One region of the Spartinivicinus ruber genome, then DNA from elsewhere that is predicted to be linked to it. Evidence: predicted binding sites of a transcription regulator. Region 1 holds the regulator's gene; each other region holds the start of a gene.
What was found. Region 1 encodes sigma-54, which starts transcription at its own class of promoters, with help from an activator protein. Its sites were predicted from a motif close to TGGCACNNNNNTTGCTNT; they were not measured.

Region 1 (5,338 bases):
TTTTTTTTCATCGTCACCATCAATTTCAAGATCTAGAACGGAGCCTTTACTGGCAGCTAGCATCATCACTGACATAATGCTTTTGCCGTCTACCATTTTGCCATCTTTACCTACCTTAACAGAGCTACCAAAAGCAGCGGCAGTAGAGACAAGCTTTGCTGCGGCACGGGCATGCAAGCCAAGTTTATTAATGATTATGACTTTTTCTTGAATCATGGAGCCTAAGGCAATTCTCGGTGACGTACTTGAACATTTGGCCACTTTTCACGAAAGTAAATTGCGAGCTTCTCGCTGATATAGACTGAACGGTGGTGGCCCCCCGTACACCCAATGGCAATAGTAATATAACTTCGATTATTTGCTTCAAAGCATGGTAGCCAGTGTTCAACAAAGCGTTTGATATCATCAAACATATCCAATACTTGTTGTTGAGAACCTAAAAATTCTTTAACAGGTTCCTCCAGCCCTGAGTATTGCCTTAAATGGGTGACCCAGTAGGGGTTTGGCAGACAGCGTACATCAAACACGTAGTCTGCATCAATGGGGATTCCTTTCTTAAAGCCAAATGATTGGAAAAGTAGGGCTATACTGCTGTGCTGCTTGCGAGCAACGCGCTTACTGATGATATCTCGCAGTTCATGCAAAGACAGCTGGCTGGTGTCGATAGTAAGGTCAGCCATTTTAGCGATAGGTTCAAGAACTTCTTTTTCTTGTTTAATAGCCTCATCTAAGGAGCGCTGTTGGCTAGAGAGTGGGTGTTTACGGCGTGTTTCACTAAAACGCTTTAGTAAGGTCGCGTGTTCAGCATCAAGATAAATAGTTTCTGCATCAATTTGCTGCTCTTTGAGCGCATTCATAATAGCCGGGAAACGCCTTAAATCCTGGGAAACATTTCGAGCATCAATACTAACCGCTGCTTTGTCGTACAGTGGCTCCTTTTTCATTTCCTCAACAAAGGCAGGAAGCAAACCAGCAGGCATATTATCAATGCAATAATAGCCTTGATCTTCCAGCACATGTAAGCCGGTACTTTTGCCTGAGCCAGAGCGGCCACTGATTATAATTAACTTCATAAATATGCAGAGTTGCTTTGTTAATTCATTTGTAGGGCTGGTAGTACAATCCTAGCCCAAATATATTCTGGGCTAGTATAACAAAGTTTATGTGATATACGGCAGATTAGTTAAGTAATACTCATTAGCTGGCTTTGAAGATTTTAAAACTAACTTAACTATTGTGCTTATGTGGTAGGTACGCTTTGAATTGCAACGTCAAATAACTCAGGATTAGTATCAGCTCGGCGTAAATTATTGCGATAACTGGAGTTTTCGAAGCGGGTAGCAATTTCCTGAAGGATAGCGAGGTGCTCATTTGTGGCTTCGGCAGGAACAACCAGGGCAAAAATTAAGTCTACTGGGTGACCATCCATCGAGTCGAAGTCAATGCCTTCTTGCAGTTTAAGTAAGCAAGCAAAGGGCTTAAGACAACTTTCGAGACGACAATGTGGAATCGCTATGCCATTGCCAAAACCTGTGCTTCCCAACCGTTCACGATTGATTAAATTATCAAACAGTTCATTGGGATTAATATCACCAGAATACTCAGCTAAGAGGTTGGCAATGAGTTGTAAAACTCGCTTTTTACTCCCCCCTTGCACCCCGGTAAGGGTGCATTGTGGGAGAAGGACTTGTTCGATTTTCATGCTTTATAAATAAGTAAACTACTTTTTAACGAATACCGGCTCCCTGAAGTCGATCCAGGGTTTTCTCTTTGTGTTTGCTTAATTGCCGGCCTAGTTTATCACTAAGTAAATCAATTGCAGCATACATATCTTCAGATTCTGCAGTGGCGGCAATGTCAGCACCACGCACATGCAAGCTAGCTTCTGCCTTTTGGCGTAGCTTTTCAACACTTAGGGTAATTTGCACGTTAGTAATGCTATCGTAATGGCTTTCAATGCGATCAAGCTTTTTGGTGACATATTGGCGCAACGCATCAGTCACTTCTACATGATGACCACTGATGTTAACTTGCATGCAACGACCTCCTAATAGGGCTTTATGGTTGTAATCAGCTTCACTGACTTGCTAGGCTGATTGTCAACTGCTTCATTACTAAGTGTAATGGAAAGCAGGCTTGGTATTGCTTGTTGCTAGTCAATATAACGCTTAATTTCGCGCTAACCTATTTCATCACACCAGCCGCTTTCGCTCATTGGACGGCGGAATGGATAGTGATTCACGATATTTGGCTATGGTTCGTCTTGCCACCTTTATGCCTTGCTCTTCCAGTAAGCTGGCAATTTTGCTGTCACTTAATGGTTTTTTAGGGTTCTCCACAGCTACTAACTTTTTAATGATAGCTCGGATAGCAGTGGAAGAGCACTCACCACCAGATGACGTGCTGACATGGCTTGAGAAGAAATATTTCAGCTCAAAGATGCCGCGAGGTGTATGCATAAATTTTTGAGTGGTTACTCGGGAGATGGTTGATTCATGCATTCCAACCGCTTCTGCTATATCGTGCAGCACCAGTGGTTTCATCGCTTCTTCACCATATTCTAAAAAACCACGTTGATGCTCGACAATACGAGTAGCTACTTTCATTAATGTTTCGTTACGACTTTGCAGGCTTTTTAAAAACCAGCGAGCTTCTTGTAAATGGTTTTTCAGATAGGTGTTGTCGGAACTGCTGTCGGCTCGTTTTACCAAAGATGCATAATTGCTATTAATCCGTAGTTTGGGGGTGGCCTCGGCATTAAGCTCGACTAACCAGCGATCATTATGCTTTCTAACAAATACATCAGGAATGACATACTCTGTTTCGGACGGTTGAATATCAGCACCTGGTTTTGGGTTCAGGGCTTGGATCAGCTTTATGCTTTCTGCCAGCTCTTCTTCTTTCAATTTTGTTCGGCGCATAAGCTGATTGTAGTCGTGATGACCTAGCAAGTTTAAGTGCTTTGTTACAATTAGCTTAGCATTATCAAGAAGTGGTGTGTCTTGCGGCAGGTGAGAAAGCTGGATTTGTAAGCATTCCTGTAAGTTTCTTGCAGCTACACCAACAGGATCAAAATGTTGTAAGCGACGTAGCACAATTTCCACTTCTTCTTGTGTAATTTCCAGCTCAGGGTCCAGGCCTTCCCAAATTTCTTCAGTGCTACAGCTAAGGTAGCCATCGTCATTGATCGCATCGATAATAGCAATAGCCACTAAGCGGTCGTTATCAGACATTGGAGTAAGGTTAAGCTGCCACTCTAGGTGGCTGTGCAAAGACTCTGTCGTGCCATTTCGGTTGCTGAAGTCATACTCATCGTCATCTGCTGATGAGGAAGAACTAATAGGAGCTGAAGATGTTTGGTAAACATCGTCCCAGGCACTATCTACAGGAAGGTCATTAGGGATTTCTTCTGACCAGCTGGTTTCGTCTGAGTTGTCTTGAGAAGTTTCAGATGTGCTTTTATCTACGTTGTCTGATGAATCTGATCCATTTAAGCCAGAGCTATTGAGTTGCTGTGAGTCATTGGCTTCACCATTAGCCGATGAGTTGCTGTCAGACTCATCAGTCAGCTCAAGCATAGGGTTGGATTCAAGTGCTTGCTGCACTTCTTGCTGTAAATCCAATGTGGATAGTTGAAGTAGTTTTATGGCTTGTTGCAGCTGAGGAGTCATCGTCAGCTGCTGGCCAATTTTCAAAACTAGGGATGGCTTCATTGCTAAATAATTACCTTATAGTGCAATCGTGCCTGTTTTGATTTGGCAAAGTCAACAACAATGGAAGTGAATTCAAATACGGTTACCTGAGTTGCTGCTTGAACAAGCGACTGAATATTTCCATTGCACCTATTATTTATTTCAATTGCGTGTTTATTTCAGTATTTCTTTTGTTTCTGAAGCTTTGTTATTTCTTAGTGGGTATTAAAAATTATATGAGTATCCTTGCCAGTTGTCTTATATTTTAAAGTCGTGTCCAAGGTATACTTCTTTCACCTGTTGGTTAGTCATTACGGCTTCAGCACTGCCTTCCGCTATTATATGCCCCTCACTAACTATGTATGCATTCTCACAAATATCAAGTGTTTCTCTAACATGATGGTCGGTGATTAGGACGCCAATGCCACGGTCTTTCAAGTGCCAGACAATGTCTTTAATGTCTTTTACCGAAATTGGGTCAACGCCTGCAAATGGCTCATCCAACAGTATGAAGGAAGGCTCTGTTGCAAGTGCTCTGGCAATTTCTACTCGACGCCTTTCACCACCAGATAAACTCATACCCTTACTGTCTTTTATATGGGTGATATTGAACTCTTCAAGTAGTGAGTTGAGCTTTTCTTGTCTTTGCTTACGATTTAGCTCTTTACGGGTTTCCAGAATAGCAAGAATATTGTCAGTGACAGTCAGCTTGCGGAATACAGAGGCTTCTTGTGGTAGGTATCCTATGCCAGCCTGAGCCCGTCCATGCATAGGCAGGTGGGTAATATCACTCTCATCAATCCATACATTACCCTGGTCTGATTTGACTAGACCTACAATCATGTAGAAACAGGTGGTTTTCCCCGCACCATTGGGGCCAAGTAGACCCACTACTTGACCGCTTTGAATTTGTAAGGATACATCTTTTACTACAGCACGGCCTTTGTAGCTTTTGGCGAGGTGCTCGGCTTTCAAAATACTCATATACGGCGCTTATTTCTTTTAAATACAGAGCTGTAAGTTGATTGGCTTTAACAAAGCAGTTCTCATTGATTTTGCCTTTTGCTACGGGGCTGTAACACCATCTCTACGCGGCTCTCATTGGTTTTGCCACCTTTCGCATTAACTTTTTGTGTCTTGGCAAAATATTCAATCTGGTTACCCGTAAAAGTATTGCCCTCTTGAAACAGTTTGGCGTTAGTAATGATGTCTACTTTTTCGGTATTTGAGTAGTATTTGATGGTGCGACCATAAGCTTTGATCAGCTCTTTGTTTTCAGCAGGTTTCTCCCGATAGTGGGCAGGACGGCCTACCGCAACAATTTTATTTATCCCATTACTGTCTGAATAGAGGGTGACCTTATCACCTCTAATTTGAATGGTGCCCTGAGTAATAATGACGTTACCTGTGTAGATATATACGCCAGACTTATCGTCAATATCAGCGCTTTTGGCTTTGATGTTAATAGGTTTGTCTTTGTCACTAGGAAGTGCCCAGCTGAACAGGCTAAATCCAGCGGCTGAGAGAGTGATAATCCCTACAATTAAGTTACTGATTAACTTCATATTGTCCTCTGACATTAGAAAACAGTTGAACTCTATCTTTGGCTAAAAATGCCCGCATACCAACCCCGTGGGTAATAGAAC
Region 2 (5,338 bases), 1.9 Mb from region 1:
TACCAAACCCTGTTTAACCTGCTGTAATGGCTGGCCAACAAGTTGCAGAAACATTTTTTTAGCGACTTCATTCGCTTTTTCAAGCTTAATAGTTCTGCCAGCCAACAGCCCTTCTGCCGGCCTCACAGGCTCTGCTACTACACTATTAGGAGTGAACCCTGCGGCAGGGACTCCATTTACACTCATAGTCATCAATATCTCCAAACTGCCTTAACAATTCACCGTTAATAAATACAAATAGGCAACACTTCATATAGTACTCATAATTGCTGAACAGTTACTTATCAATAAGCTGTAACTTTTTAGCTAACAGCAACTTTAGATACATATTGATACAACTACTTATGTAACGATGATGGATCGATAGTTGTATAATTTATTTTTTATACGTCAGCTTTAATCGGGAAGAACCAATGTCGGAAAAACCAACGAATCAAGCCAACCAGCAGTGGGGTGGCCGGTTTTCAGAGCCCACAGATCAGTTTGTCGCTAAATTTACTGCTTCAATTGATTTTGACCAACGACTCTATCAGCAAGATATCAATGGCTCTTTGGCTCATGCGGCGATGTTAAATAAAGTTGGTATCTTAACTGATCAAGAGCTATCCGACATTCAGCAAGGCTTACGGGACATTCAAACAGCCATCGAAGCAGGTGAAATAGAATGGTCTGTAGCGCTGGAAGATATTCATATGAATATCGAAGCACGCCTGACTGACCGTATCGGTATTACTGGCAAAAAGCTCCATACAGGCCGTTCACGTAATGATCAAATTGCTACCGATATACGACTGTACCTTCGGGACGAAATTGATATCATCTGCCAGGAAATTACTCGACTACAAAACAATTTAGCTGACTTGGCTGAACAAGAAGCTGAGACCATCATGCCTGGTTTTACCCACTTGCAAACCGCACAACCCGTTACCTTTGGCCACCACCTAATGGCTTGGTTTGAAATGCTCAGCCGTGATAATGAGCGCCTACAAGATTGCCGCAAACGGGTGAACATCTCTCCTTTGGGTGCTGCGGCATTAGCTGGAACCACCTACCCAATTGATCGAGAATTTACAGCACAACAATTGGGCTTCAGCAAACCCAGTGAAAATTCGTTAGATTCAGTCAGTGATCGGGATTTTGCTATTGAGTTTTGCTCTGCGGCCAGTTTAATCATGACTCACCTGTCGCGTATTTCCGAAGAATTAATTCTCTGGACTTCAGCTCAGTTTAATTTTATTGAGCTACCCGACAGGTTTTGTACTGGCTCATCCATCATGCCACAAAAGAAAAATCCCGATGTACCTGAATTGGTTAGAGGTAAAACAGGGCGTATAACCGGCCATTTAATTTCATTACTGACGCTAATGAAATCTCAACCATTAGCCTATAACAAAGATAATCAAGAAGACAAAGAGCCACTCTTTGATACTGTGGATAACTTAAAAGGCTGTTTACGTGCCTATGCTGATATGGTGCCTGCCATAAAAGCGAACAAAGCCAATATGTATGAAGCCGCAAAACGTGGTTTTTCCACTGCAACTGATTTAGCCGATTATTTGGTGAAAAAGCAAATGCCCTTCCGCGATGCCCACGAAGTGGTAGGTAAAGCCGTTGCTTATGGTATTGCACAAACTAAAGACCTTTCCGAAATGAGCTTGGCAGAGTTACAGCAATTTTCAGATATTATTGAAAACGATGTGTTCGATGTACTAACTCTGGAAGGTTCAGTCAATGCACGAAACCACATTGGTGGAACAGCACCAGCGCAGGTTAAAGCTGCAGTTAAGCGGGCTAGAAAAGCATTAACGTCGAGATAAAATAACTTCAGTATAAAACAAAAAAAGGGTATACAATGTATACCCTTTTTTATTTAGACTATAATTAATGGATTAAATTAAGCTGTTTTTTTACGCTTTTTTAACCTAATCACAGATAAGCCTAAACCAAGTCCTAATAAAGCAATACTACCTGGAACAGGCACTGGATTTACTGGGTCAACAAAATGAAGGCCACCAGCACCAGCAAATTGCACATCAGAGCCATTACCGATTTCAACATTAATCAGCCTACCGTTATAAGCTCCAAAAGTTTTGCGAGAAGCTGAAATTTGGATGCTATTAATACTCTCACCAATGGAAAGACCAAAATCAGAAAGGTCAAATAGGCCAGCAAAAACCCCTTTACGTTGATTAGCCGTACTTACCCCAGGACCAATTAAGTTATCAGCAAAAATATCCTGATAAACTCCATTAATGGTTACGCCAATAGTACCGCCCCAAATAATATTAGGACGGTACATGAAAATAGCACCATCCTTCCCTGCTCTGTTTTTAATTGGGTTTGCATAAGTCAAGGTAAGATTTTTATTCATGGAATTACCATGAGGCCAGAAGGTATAGGTACCAGAAAGTGGATTATCATCACCCACTCGATGTTGCCCAGCCCCAAAGTTAGCACCCTGATAGCTTACTGATGCTACCAAATCATTCGAATCGACATTATATTGATCATTAATCTTAATTAAACCAGCCTGAGCCTGCATGCCAACAAAGGTAAGTGCGCCAGCGATTAGTCCTATTTTAGTTATTTTCACTTCTTAATACTCCTTAGTAAATTATTGACCTACTTTTTAAAATTCCAGCCCACCAAAAAGCTTCAATAACTAGGTAGGAAAAAGGAACAGGGTATGTAGCAAGTATCAGGCCAGCACTAAATTTCTCTATAATTACAGTACTTTAACACTTTAGTGACTGCCGAGTGTAAACTTTTCCGACTAGGCTATTCACCTAAAGTATGACGCCAATCAAATAATTTTTATAAGGAAATGAAAGTAAAGAGAGTTATTGGGTTAGAAGGAAGGGCATTTTATTTTAGTGATTGGGGTGGCAACAGCCACCCCAACAGGTAAGAAGCAATGAATATTAAATCAGTTGGTTATTAGCAGGCATTCCAAGGAGATACAACCACTTTGTTGCTCACCCCACCAACCATTTGCGGGCCATTATAAGTAAATTCTGTACCACTTTTTAAAACAAACCGAATTTTATAATTACCTTGTTTAATGCCTGTAAACTGATAATTTCCATTTAAAACAGTCACAGTAGAAGCAACAGGTTTGCTTGATTTACAAGTTAGTAATTGAACAGCAGCGCCGTTAATTCCAGGCTCATTTTCTTCTTGAATACCATTAGCATTTTTATCATTCCAAATACTATCTTTAATAGCGGTATTGTCAGCTGCTGCTGTAAAAGGAAGGGAAAATAAACCTAATAAAACTGAAATTGAAGCTACTTTTTTCAACATTGCTCAAACCCTGGCTAATAGAAAGTTAATATTCAAGTTCTTAAACAATGTGGATAAGATACCAGAGCTGATCAATATTCAAACAACCTAATCTAATTAGTATGACGCGTGTAACAAAGTAGATTGGGTAAGTATGATGCGGTTCAAAAACACAATTTCATTCGCGCAAAACACCGAAAAAAGCAGGCTTAGTGGTAGGTATTAGTACCTAAAAAATACTGACAAGCTTCACAGTTTTCTCCTAAGTAACTCTTAAGGGCACCTCTAAAAATAGTGATTTTTTTGTGAGAGCAAGGAAGCTCCGCACGGAGGGCCACAATGTATAAGTCATACATGAGGACCTGAGTACGGAGCTGACACAGCTATCGCAGAAAAAGTAGATTTTTAGAGGCGCCCTTAAATCTCTGGAGATAACAACTATTACCTCTCCAAGACAATTCGATAACGCGCTTTTCCACTATCTAAATGGGCCAGAGCTTCATTGACTTGATCAAATTTATACATTTCTACCATTGGTTTAATGTCATGCTGAGCCGCAAACTCCAGCATTTTCGCAATAGTGCCAGGACTGCCTACCGGAGACCCTGAAATAGAACGTTGTTGCATTATCAATCCGAACACATTGATATCCAGTGGCTCAAGAGTAGCCCCTACAAAATGTAGCCGTCCTTTGGGCTTAAGAGTTGATAAGTAAAGATTCCAATCCAGCTTCACATTGACCGTCGATATAAGATAGTCAAAACAATTCGCAGCAGCCTCAACGGCTGCTGCATCCCGAGAGTTAAGGGTATAGTGAGCACCGAGCGACTTCGCTTCTTCAGCCTTACGCTCGCTAGAGGTAAATGCTGTCACCTCACAACCCCAAGCATTCAAAAACTGCAAAGCTAGATGCCCTAAGCCCCCAATACCGATTACCGCCACCTTATCCGTTGGTTTAATATCAAACTGAACCAATGGATTAAACACCGTGATGCCACCGCAAAACAATGGGCCTGCCGACTTTACATCAATACCTTCTGGTAGCGGCACCACACATTTGGCATTAGCCCGCACCTTATCTGCAAAGCCACCATGATGTCCCACAATGGTGCCTTGAGCGGTTAAACACAAATTATGATCCCCCGCATTACAGTGTGAGCAAGCCTGGCAATAGTCAGCATGCCAACCTAATCCAACCAACTGACCCGCCTGTAAATGGGTAACATGCTCACCCACTTGAGCAACCCGACCAACCACTTCATGCCCAGCAACCAGTGGATATTCAGATAACCCCCATTCATTATTAATCATCGATAAATCTGAGTGACAAATACCGCAATAATCCACATCAATCTCAACTTCCTGAGGCCCCAACTCACCAGGGTCATATTCAAATTCAGTTAATTTACCTTTCGGTTCTAAAGCGGCGTAGGCTTTGATCATGGTTTGTCCTTAAAAATTTTATGATGTATTTGAAACACTAAAAATAGTTCTTTTGATTTTTAACCTATGACAATGACATTCAGTTTAACCAATGTTGTTAAGTAGTGTTTCTTTAGGTTAGATAAAATCTATGTGCAAAAAAAAACAGTAATTGAAGGTTAGATTTCAATTTTAATAGCTTAACTCAGCTGTCTTTAACCACCAGAAAACACAAGCACGCCATAGCGCTTTGACCTCTTTATGAATACAACATAAAGTGTCGCAGTTATATAGACTTGGTATAATCCGAGGGCAGTCTGCGCATATTTTATTGCTTCAACTGTTTTATAGAACATTTTTTATACAAAACCCTAAACTAAATATTAAGTTAGGTTTATAGGTATGACATCCATCAATCAAGATTCTATCAACAAGGCCTTATGGGCAGCCTGTGATACCTTCAGAGGTACCATCAGTGCCGATACCTATAAAGACTTTATTCTGGCTATGCTGTTCTTGAAGTACATCAGTGATGTATGGCAAGACCATTATGAAGCATACCAAAAAGAACATGGTGACGAGCCAGCGTTGATTGAAGAGCTAATGAAGCAAGAGCGCTTTGTGCTCCCCAAAT
Region 3 (5,338 bases), 2.1 Mb from region 1:
GCTAAACAAAATAAGGCCAGAAATTAAACGGAGTTTGGCTTGCCACATAGACAACACATTGAAATTAGTCGCTGTAATTCGCTACTAGCATAGTGAAATTTAGCCGAAAGTCACGTTTTTAAGATTGTTGTAATTAGAAAAGAAAAGCCCCTTTTCGGGGCTTATTGGAGAAAGACTGTTCAGTAAAGGCGTTACTGAATTTGTTGTTTGATTTTTTGGTAATGTTTCCAGGCAGCGCGTTTTTCTTTATACAGCTTTCTGAGTTCATTTGCTTTAGCCATATACTCCTTACGAATTGTATAACGTTGTTTGTAAGCAGTGATGAGTGATTGCCAAGCTCCCCAGATGTTTTGCCTGTTCCACCAGGCTTGACGAAATGCGTGCCAGTGTTGCCAGACAGCGTAGCGGGCTTGGTGAAGCTGTGAACGTAATGTTCTTAACTGGTTTTTTTGGGCTTTAATTTGTTTGTTAATGTTATCCAGCTTTTCCTTAGCTTTTTTCAGCTCTCCTAACAATGGATTGTTATTTTCAACTTTGGTGGGGAAGTATTTGGCAATCTGTGGAGTGGTAACTCCTAAGCTATAAGCAGCGTCGGCTCCCCAGTAGGTATCGTGGCGGTCAACCCCGCATAGGCTGCCTTGGCATTGTAATTTGGGGCTGGAGAACTTGTAGACTTTACCTGTCCAGTAGTTCACATTGTAGGCTGATTGGTAAGCCATAATGGTAACGAACTTACCTTGTTCTCCATGACCTAAGGCAAAGGGGTATGTACCACCACTGCCGTCTTGTATTCGGGAGTGCAGTAGTCCCATATTGTGGCCTAACTCATGGGAGGTAACATATTCACCACACGTTGAGATAGCCACATGGCTGTACATGTAGTTTTTATAGTAACTGTTGGATAAGTTGCCATTTGATTTATAGCCACCAATCCAGGCAACTCCACAGCTAGCATGGCTAGAGTGATAGGGCCGGTACAGCATTACCATATCGGCACCGTATTGTTCGCGTAACTGATTAACTTGGTCAAAAGCGGGGTCAGATTTATATGTTAATGCTTTAAGTGCATCGCCTGCGTTACCCGTATCTGGGTAGTTTATATGATGAGTATGAACAGCACGGAGTTTTAAGTTCAGGTTACTGTCTTGATAAACTTGATTGGTAACAGCCATTAAATGGTCAATTCGAGCGTTAGGGTTACCACCATATAAACTGGCTGCGCCGGGGGTATATAATACTAATACATCAATTTCAGTCTGACTTGCTACAGAGGCACTACTTACAAGGGTTAATAGCCCTACTTGTAAGCTTGCTAGTGTAGATATAATGGATTTTTTTGGCATGCTTGAGTCTCATCTTCAGTCTTTACATAACAAACTTCCTTGTATCCAATTCGCATCCGTTAAAGACGAAGGTTGCTAAGGAATATCAAGCTAATAACTTTGCAAAATTATGCTTTAAATATTCCAAAACCCACGTGGTATTTTGAAGGGATTTGCTGTTAACTAACCTCCTTAACTGATAAAAGAATAAAAAAGAATTTTTTTGTCATTCAATAGTAAACTTTTATGATGAAGTAATTCAGTCAACCTTTCAGAGTTTCTATATTTGGTTGTTCAGGTGATCCTGGTTCAATATTATCTACTCCACCTGGGCCATTTAACTGCTCAACTGGAATGTTTTTATAAACGATACCTTTACCTTCAACTGCTTCCATTGAGTAACTCCCTTGAGGAGTGGTGATAGTGGCGAAGCTGCTGTTCGTGCCAGAGGTGACAACCACTGGGTAGCGATCACCGTGGCCATCAAGGTGGCCTGATAATATGGTAGCCCCTGTTTGACTATGGGTTACCTGGTTAATTGTTGCAGCTACTTGATAACCTCCTGGCAGATCAAACGATAACTTGTTGCCTACTTGTTTGTTTTCCAGTGGTTCATTGTCTACTTGGACGGATTGTTTTTCGGTGATGCGTTTATCGAGAGGTAATGATTCGGCATCTGTTGTATAGTTTGTTTCCCAAACTGGCGAATTTTCTGCTATGACGGCATCAAGCTGGAACTCTGCGATGGTTGCTTGTAGAAGTTGATCATCCAGGTCATCCTCTTTATTTAATTGAACTAGCCATTGTTGTTCATTCAGTTGTTGGGGTAGCGCATCATCGGTTTGGGGAATAGTAGGGGGTGGTTGGATGGTCGGCTCTGGTTTGGGTTTGCTAGTTTGTGGAGTGGTAGTGATTTGTTGCCAGTAATTAAAAGCAATCGTGAGAGTTGCTCCTAAAATGATTACACCCAAACTGCCAAAAATAAGCTTTGATTGTGTTGCCATAGCGTTATGCTCACTATCATAAGTCACTTTACTGACACTAATTCGATATGCTGATCACGGCTGCCCTTTGTCAGCTTAACCAAGTTTTATTGGTTATCTTTGATAGGTATTATTGTCAGAAAAAGTGTGATTAACCAAACAAAAAGTGGTTGTTATGTAGAATTGATTTGAATAAGCCAATTGCAAAATACAGGAAATGGATAATTTAAATGATAAATAACAAGAAATAATTGTTATTTATTATGGCTTTGGTTAGCAGGCTTATAATAATTAAATAAAAAAGCCGTCAACTGACGGCTAAAGAGTAGGTGAAAGTATGGGTAGGTTTAGCTTCGCTTGTTAAACCGGTTGGCACCAAGTAGTGCTAATCCAATCAGTGCGATTGTTGAAGGAACAGGTACGGGGACTACTGGTTTGTTAGGTGTTTTGCCATGGCCTTTTAAATTGTCGTTCCCACATTGCATGGTAAAATGAGCATAAAAATCTCTATTTTCACCTAAAAAGCTTAAGTCAAAACCTGTTGCGCCGTAGTGAATACCGCCGCTAAAGCCGCTCTCTTGGTCAGTTAAGGTTGAGATTGAAAAGGTGCCATTTCCAATAGTCTGGCCACCGCCAGCATAAAGCCAGGCACTGGAACCGTAATTATTGCCATAATAAGCGGTTTTTGTGGAGGATAAATTGTCTAATTTAATAATGTCGTACGTTAAGTTTGCCCAGTCGACATCAAATACATAGTCATAACCAAAAGTATTTTGGACGGTGTCATTTCCATTGTAATTACGACGTGAATTTGCATTGATATGGTTGTTATCGATATCAATAAAAATGTCACCAGAGTGCCAACGGCGATTATGATAGCCAGTCGCCCCTTGTTGATAGTTAAAACCACCAATTAGGCTAAGAGTATTTTCTTTTTGAAAAAATCCTTCTAAATCCCACTTTTGTCCGGTTAAATTACCTGGCTCTATTTCATTATCTTCTTGAGGACCATACCAACCACTTGCACGACTATGTTTGCCATCATAGACAGTGATATTTTTATCTGCATTAAATGGAAGCGCAAACAGCTGACTGGAAAGAACTAAAGCAGAACTGCCTAACAAGGTGACCAACTTCTTCATAATATTTATCCCTGATACCTAACGCTGGTATTAATACTTAACGACTCTACTCGATGAGGCTGACACCAAGTTGTCTTATTTTAATTAACTATTTAATGAGTCTACAGCAAGCTTGGTGCCAACTTTATAAACCCCTCATAATCAAATAGTTAAGAAGAAGTGAAATATAAAAGAAATAAAAGTGTAAAATATTAAAACAAGTATTATATCGATTATAAATTAAAGTATATTAATAGTATTTATTATCAATCATTGATACTTTCACTGATATTGTTATGTATTCTGTCTGGTAAAGGATAACCTGCCCATGTCTCAACCCATTATTGATCAGCATTACCCAAGTCAGTGGGCCGACACCCATCAAGTAGTGAATCAGCCAACTCCTTTGGAAAATTATAATGTGTTTAACAGTGACTTAACTTTACAACATTGGTTGAAAGTATTTGCTGGAGGCTGGGGGTATAGTCGTTGCCAGGCTTATGGTAAAGCGGTGGGGCATGAATTACTACGAGCAGGCTTTTTGGCAAATAAATATAAGCCTGAATTTAATAGTCATGATCGCTTTGGGAGGAGGATTGATCAGGTTGATTATCATCAGGCCTATCATCAGCTAATGACGGTTGCTGTTGAAAGTGGTTATCACCAATTGCCTTGGCAGCAACCAATTGAAGGGGCCAACGTGGTCAGGGCGGCCATGGGCTATCTGCATACTCAGGCAGACCCTGGTACCGGTTGCCCCTTAACTATGACCTTTGCTGCGGTACCCACGTTGCGTAAGCAGCCTGATCTAGTGAATGATTGGTTACCAAAAGTGCTGGCTGACCAATATGATCCGGAAAATAAGCCTTATTTTACCAAGGCGGGGGTGACAATTGGGATGGCAATGACCGAAAAACAAGGCGGTTCTGATGTGCGTGCTAATACCACTACTGCAACACCCATTGCTCAAAGTGGACCTGGCAAAGCCTATGAGTTAGTGGGCCATAAGTGGTTTTGCTCGGCACCCATGAGTGATGCTTTTTTAGTGTTAGCTCAAGCCAAGGGTGGTTTGTCTTGCTTTTTAATGCCAAGGTGGCGGCCGGATGGAATTAAAAATCAGCTATTTATTCAGCGTTTGAAAAATAAAATGGGTAATGTTTCCAATGCATCTTCAGAGATCGAGTTTCGGGGAGCTTTGGCTTGGTTAGTGGGGGAAGAGGGGCAGGGAGTGCCAAATATTATTGAAATGGTGGCATTGACCCGTTTTGATTGCATTATCGGCTCGGCTGCTTTAATGAGACAAGCTGCGGCACAAGCTTTACATCATGCAGCGGAGCGACAAGTTTTTGGTAAAGTATTACAACAGCAACCATTAATGCAAAATGTGTTGGCTGACTTGGCTGTTGAGTCAGAAGCGGCTATTGCCTTAGGAATGCGTGTAGCTTCTTCCTTAGATAACCAAGACCAGGAGCAGCAACAATTATTTTTACGACTGGCCACTGCAGTGGGTAAATACTGGGTATGTAAACGCACTGTTCAACATAGCTATGAAGCAATGGAAACGATTGGTGGGGTGGCCGTTGTCGAAGATAATATTTTACCTCGTTTGTATAGAGAAGCCCCAGTGAATGCTATTTGGGAAGGTTCTGGCAATATTCAGTGCTTGGACGTATTAAGAGCAATCAATAAACAACCGGCGATACTGGATGTTTATTTTCAAGAGATAAAAGCGGTGCGAGGAAGTGATCAATATCTGGATCATTTAAGTCTGCAACTAGAGCAAATAGCTGTGAAATTAGGTCAATTCAGTTCGACAGAAGTACAATGGCAGTCACGCCAGCTAGTAGAAAAACTGGCGCTAGCATTACAAGCCAGTATTTTAATTAATTATGGAGAGCCTGTTATTGCAGAA
Region 4 (5,338 bases), 1.9 Mb from region 1:
AAATACATTTATAGCTCAATGAATAATTAAGAAAAGAAAAAATATTTCAGCAGTTAGTATTTTTTTACCTTAATGGCAATATATATCCAAGCGAAATGTCATTTATAATGCATTGACGCTATATAGATAGTTAAATTAATAGCTTTTAATTTAACTATTACCATATATTTCAATAAGTTACAGCGGCTGACTAATTAATTTTCTAGTTTTTCTTACTCTATTAATCCTATAAAATATAGTTTTTATATATTTTTCAAAAAGATACGTAATATTACTAAACAGTGACTAATTCAAAAAACCTCTTATAACCAGATTAAATTGTTTTTTTGCTTAGGCAATAATCGTTTTCACCGTTAAGTATTTACTTTTTATTCATTATTTATAAACTACTTACAGTCAACTTTTAGGCAAATTTATTAAGGACACCTCTACTAAAACCGCTCACCTTGAATAGTGACAACAATTCGACGGCTTCCACCGTGATTGCGATGCTCACCTATATAAATACCTTGCCAAGTTCCTAATACTAGTTGACCACTGCTCACTGGTACGGAAATTCCAACTCCCAATGTACTAGTTTTAAGATGTGCAGGCATATCATCTGAGCCTTCATAGGTATGTTGATAGTAGGAAGCATCTTCAGGAACAAAATGATTAAAATGAGCTTCAAAATCACTTCTTACTGTTGGATCTGCGTTTTCATTAATCGTTAATGATGCTGAGGTATGAAGAATAAAAAAGTGCGCTAAACCAACCTGAAACTCATCTAATTCTGTTAATTTTTTAACCAGCTCCTCAGTTATAAGATGAAAACCTCTTGGTTTCGGAGTCAACTGTATTGTTTTTTGCAGCCAGCTCATTTGCAATCTCTCTCTTCCTCAATGACACTTTAACTATATACTACTCCCCCCAAAACAAAAAAACTCCCTTTGGGAGTTTTTTCTTATCTGCCCTAGAATGTTATTTAGGCTTTATTAGAAGTAAATTCTGGATATGCCTCCATCCCACATTCAACTAGATCAGTCCCTTCAAACTCTTCTTCTTCAGTTATCCTAATACCTACTATTTGCTTAATGACATACCAAATAATTAAGCTAGTAACAAAGACCCAGCCAAATATCATAATAATACCCAACAGTTGCGGCCAAATGCTTGCCTCAGCATTAGTGAATGGCACAGCTAATAGCCCCCAAATACCACAAATACCATGAACAGAAATGGCACCCACAGGGTCATCAACTTTCAGTTTATCTAATAAAATGATGGAAAAAACAACTAGCCCCCCCCCTACACCACCAATCAATGTCGCAGCAAATGCACTAGGAGTAAGCGGTTCGGCAGTGATCGATACCAACCCAGCCAATGCTCCATTTAAGGCCATGGTTAAATCTGCCTTACCAAATAATAACCTAGCGATAACTAATGCAGCTATTACACCGCCCGCAGCGGCTGCATTGGTGTTCACAAAAATCTGGGCAACGGCATTGGCATTTTCCACATCTGCCAGTTTGAGCTGTGAACCACCATTAAAACCAAACCATCCTAACCATAAAATAAAGGTGCCTAAAGTTGCCAAGGGTAAATTAGCACCTGGTATCGCATTAACTTGCCCTTTGGCTGTATATTTACCTTTTCTTGGACCTAATAATAATACGCCTGCGAATGCCGCTGCGGCACCACACATATGTACGACACCTGATCCAGCAAAGTCTAAAAAGCCTTTTGCTTCAAGAAAGCCACCACCCCATTTCCAATATCCTTGTACTGGATAGATAAAGCCAGTTAACACTGCAGCAAATAATAAAAATGACCAGAGTTTCATCCGTTCTGCTACAGCACCGGAAACAATAGACATAGCGGTTGCTACAAAAACGACCTGAAAGAAAAAGTCTGAACGGGTTGAATAGTAAGGTGCATCTTCTCCACCTTTTAAAACGCTGGAAAGCTCATTTTCTGAGCCTAATAACATGCCAAAGTAAGGAATAATTTCTCCTTCCCCTTGGCCAGGGTACATAATGCTATAACCACACAATAAAAACATAGTGCAAGCGACAGCAAATAAAGCAATATTTTTGGTAAGAATTTCTACGGTATTTTTAGCACGAACCAAGCCTGCCTCTAACATCGCAAACCCAGCCGCCATCCACATAACGAGTGCGCCACACATTAAAAAGTAAAACGTATCTAACGCATAAGACAGTTGCAAAATAGTATTAGACGTATCCTGTAATGTTTCCATTATTGTGCCCCCCACTGGCTCAACTAATTGAAAAACTAACTGGTTGATTAAAGTTAAATTGCTTCTGTACCCGTTTCGCCGGTACGAATACGTATAGCTTGCTCCAGAGGGGTAATAAAAATCTTACCGTCGCCAATTTTGCCCGTATTAGCTGCTTTGCTAATTGCTTCTATGACTGGATCAACCAATTCATCAGAAATAGCAATTTCTATTTTAACTTTGGGTAAAAAGTCGACGACATACTCAGCACCTCGATAAAGCTCTGTATGACCTTTTTGCCGTCCAAACCCTTTCACTTCTGTTACAGTAATCCCCTGTACTCCAATTTCGGAAAGGGATTCTCGCACATCATCTAATTTAAAAGGTTTGATAATGGCTGATACTAATTTCATTAGTAGTCTCCTAACTGGTTAGTCTTGCCTTGGGGGCAGTGACAAGTCTACGTTTTGCAATCAGGGTTAAGCAATTCATTTTGATTGCTATAGCTTAGCTTTTCTCAGCCTTCCTTCCTTGAACATTACGCTGTTTATTTCTGCCTAACAAAAACACTCATTTCCTTTGGTCATTTTCAAACTTGTCACTGCCATATGCTGCCTGCCTTAAAGGCAAAACAAGTGCTATTAGTCACTCACTTTCTAACAGCACTTTTTAGTCCATAGCACTATTTGTGCCATAATCACTAAAACCTGAATATCAGCTAAATAGTGACGGACATGCTAACCATTCAAGCACTTTTTTGTTTCAGCTAATGGCAATACGCACCAAAAGCGATCACTTTTTATTCAACATAAATCAATTCTGGTGCATATGAAGCAGACTATTAAAAATAGAGCTGTGATAAACTACGACAAGCCTTAATTCATACAGCGACATTACTTAACTGAATACAGCCATGATAAATAAAGACTTTATCCAGTCCTTGAGCGAACAAATCGGTCAAACTATAACCAGCAAAGCACAAAGCTTCTTGCAGGGTGACAAGACCCATCTTCAAACGGAGCTTGAAAACCACATTAAACTACTGTTGCAGTCTGCATTTAATCGGCTTGACTTGGTTACCCGCGATGAGTTTGATAATCAAACAGCAGTCTTACAACGCACGCGAGAAAAAGTTGATTTGCTAAGCAAACAGGTTGCTTTGTTAGAACAGGCTCTTTCAGCGACAAACAATATTCAACCCGAGCAAATCACTAAACAAGTTGATAAAGAAGTAAAAGATGAAGCGATGTAAATTGGCAAACTTTATTTTGTAAGGAGCACCTGAGAAATAACTTGAAAAATTTGTGAATTATCCGATTTAACAAGTCACAAACTTTACTGAAACAGTTCGATGGAATATTGAGCAAGTTTTAAACTACTGTGCTTTAAGCAATTATCAGACTAAGTTAGTCAGGGATGCTGTATGTCTCTAGCAGTAGTTTATACACGGGCCCAAGTTGGCATTGATTCACCACTCGTTACTGTAGAAACTCATTTAGCTAATGGTCTACCAGGCTTTTCAATTGTCGGTTTGCCTGAAGCCGCCGTTAAAGAAAGTAAAGATCGGGTAAGAAGCGCATTACAAAATGCCAACTTTGAGTTCCCGACCAAACGAATAACAGTCAACCTGGCTCCAGCAGACTTGCCAAAAGAAGGTGGACGTTACGATTTAGCCATCGCCATTGGCATTCTGGCTGCCTCAGGCCAAATAGCAACAGAACAGCTTGCAAACTATGAGTTTCTTGGTGAATTAGCATTATCCGGAGAGCTTAGAAGCATAAAAGGTGCCCTGACCTCAGCCATTGCTTGTCGAAATGCCAAACGCCAGCTGGTGGTGCCCACAGGCCGTAGTAGTCAAGAAGCCTGTTTAGTTGAGGATTTAACTGTACTTGAGGCAGGCAATATCCTAGCCGTCTGCGGTCATTTCAACCAGTCCAATTCACTTAAGCAGGCTACCAGTAAAACCACACGCCAGACAATATCTGCAACCGAGCCAGATCTTTGTGAAGTAAAAGGTCAAATGCACGCAAAGCGGGCATTGGAGATTTCAGCAGCAGGTGGCCATAACCTGTTATTCTTTGGCCCACCTGGTTCAGGTAAAACCATGTTAGCCAGTCGCCTTCCATCTATCTTGCCCTTGTTAGCGACAGATCAAGCACTAGCAACCCAAGCAGTTTATTCCATTGCAGGCAAACCAGTAAACCTCAAGCAATGGGGCCAACGCCCTTTTCGCGCACCACACCATACAGCTTCTGCTGTAGCCTTGGTAGGCGGAGGCAGCAGCCCAAAACCGGGTGAAATATCTCTAGCCCATAACGGAGTACTGTTTTTGGATGAACTGCCTGAGTTTAGTCGCAAGGTTTTAGAGGTTTTACGAGAGCCACTAGAATCAGGTGAAATTGTTATATCCCGAGCCTCACACCAGATCACCTATCCAGCTCAATTCCAGTTAATTGCTGCAATGAATCCTTGCCCCTGTGGTTATTTGGGAGATAGTCAGCACAACTGCCACTGTACGGCAGAACAAGTACGACGTTATCGCAACAAATTATCGGGACCACTGTTAGATCGTATTGATATGCATGTTGAAGTGTCCGCTATGCCTCAAAGCTTATTGACCCAATCCTTTGATCAGCTTCAAACAGAAACATCTGCTCAAGTGAGAGAACGAGTGTTCAAGGCACAGCAACAGCAATTAACCAGACAGCAGAAAACCAATCAAGGCTTATCAACCACTGAACTAGAAACCCACTGCCAATTAAACAAAACAACTCGACAGTGGTTAAGCCAAGTTATACAAAGATTAAAATTATCTGCCAGAGCTTATCATCGGGTTTTGAAAGTCTCACGAACGATTGCAGACCTTGAAGAAAAAACAGAAATTACCCAAAAACATTTAATGGAAGCCATTAGTTATCGAAAGTTAGACCGAGGGGCTTAAGAAATACTCGAAAAAAACACTCAAGTTATTTCTTGAGTGTTTCTCATTTACAAAGCTTACCTACACAATTCAAGTCGGCTATTTTTTGTAATTAATATTTATTTTTCTATTAAGTATAAACACTTATAAAAGTGCTTCACCCCTTAAAAAGCCTGCTAATCCAATTTTAAAAAGTGATC

Region 2: a site for sigma-54 is predicted at 2,689-2,706, ahead of G4Y78_RS02795 (PEP-CTERM sorting domain-containing protein). Genes of this name have one in related genera too.
Region 3: a site for sigma-54 is predicted at 3,551-3,568, ahead of G4Y78_RS13895 (PEP-CTERM sorting domain-containing protein). Genes of this name have one in related genera too.
Region 4: a site for sigma-54 is predicted at 2,895-2,912, ahead of glnK (P-II family nitrogen regulator). Genes of this name have one in related genera too.

What each region holds. Positions count from the first base shown of each region.
Region 1 covers NZ_CP048878.1:5,048,533-5,053,870, reverse strand. The annotation lists gene G4Y78_RS22960 (HPr family phosphocarrier protein) at 1-216, opposite strand, end outside; gene rapZ (RNase adapter RapZ) at 222-1,073, opposite strand; gene ptsN (PTS IIA-like nitrogen regulatory protein PtsN) at 1,241-1,702, opposite strand; gene hpf (ribosome hibernation-promoting factor, HPF/YfiA family) at 1,728-2,036, opposite strand; gene G4Y78_RS22940 (RNA polymerase factor sigma-54) at 2,193-3,713, opposite strand; gene lptB (LPS export ABC transporter ATP-binding protein) at 3,951-4,676, opposite strand; gene lptA (lipopolysaccharide transport periplasmic protein LptA) at 4,739-5,257, opposite strand; gene lptC (LPS export ABC transporter periplasmic protein LptC) at 5,241-5,338, opposite strand, start outside.
Region 2 covers NZ_CP048878.1:604,795-610,132, reverse strand. The annotation lists gene G4Y78_RS02805 (hypothetical protein) at 1-192, opposite strand, end outside; gene argH (argininosuccinate lyase) at 414-1,817, shown strand; gene G4Y78_RS02795 (PEP-CTERM sorting domain-containing protein) at 1,895-2,593, opposite strand; gene G4Y78_RS02790 (SdrD B-like domain-containing protein) at 2,938-3,303, opposite strand; gene ahr (NADPH-dependent aldehyde reductase Ahr) at 3,724-4,725, opposite strand; gene G4Y78_RS02780 (type I restriction-modification system subunit M) at 5,107-5,338, shown strand, end outside.
Region 3 covers NZ_CP048878.1:2,951,180-2,956,517, forward strand. The annotation lists gene G4Y78_RS13880 (adenylate/guanylate cyclase domain-containing protein) at 1-48, opposite strand, end outside; gene G4Y78_RS13885 (zinc-dependent metalloprotease) at 192-1,343, opposite strand; gene G4Y78_RS13890 (hypothetical protein) at 1,586-2,326, opposite strand; gene G4Y78_RS13895 (PEP-CTERM sorting domain-containing protein) at 2,653-3,447, opposite strand; gene G4Y78_RS13900 (acyl-CoA dehydrogenase family protein) at 3,755-5,338, shown strand, end outside.
Region 4 covers NZ_CP048878.1:571,148-576,485, reverse strand. The annotation lists gene G4Y78_RS02650 (secondary thiamine-phosphate synthase enzyme YjbQ) at 432-860, opposite strand; gene G4Y78_RS02645 (ammonium transporter) at 965-2,239, opposite strand; gene glnK (P-II family nitrogen regulator) at 2,293-2,631, opposite strand; gene G4Y78_RS02635 (accessory factor UbiK family protein) at 3,132-3,470, shown strand; gene G4Y78_RS02630 (YifB family Mg chelatase-like AAA ATPase) at 3,642-5,159, shown strand.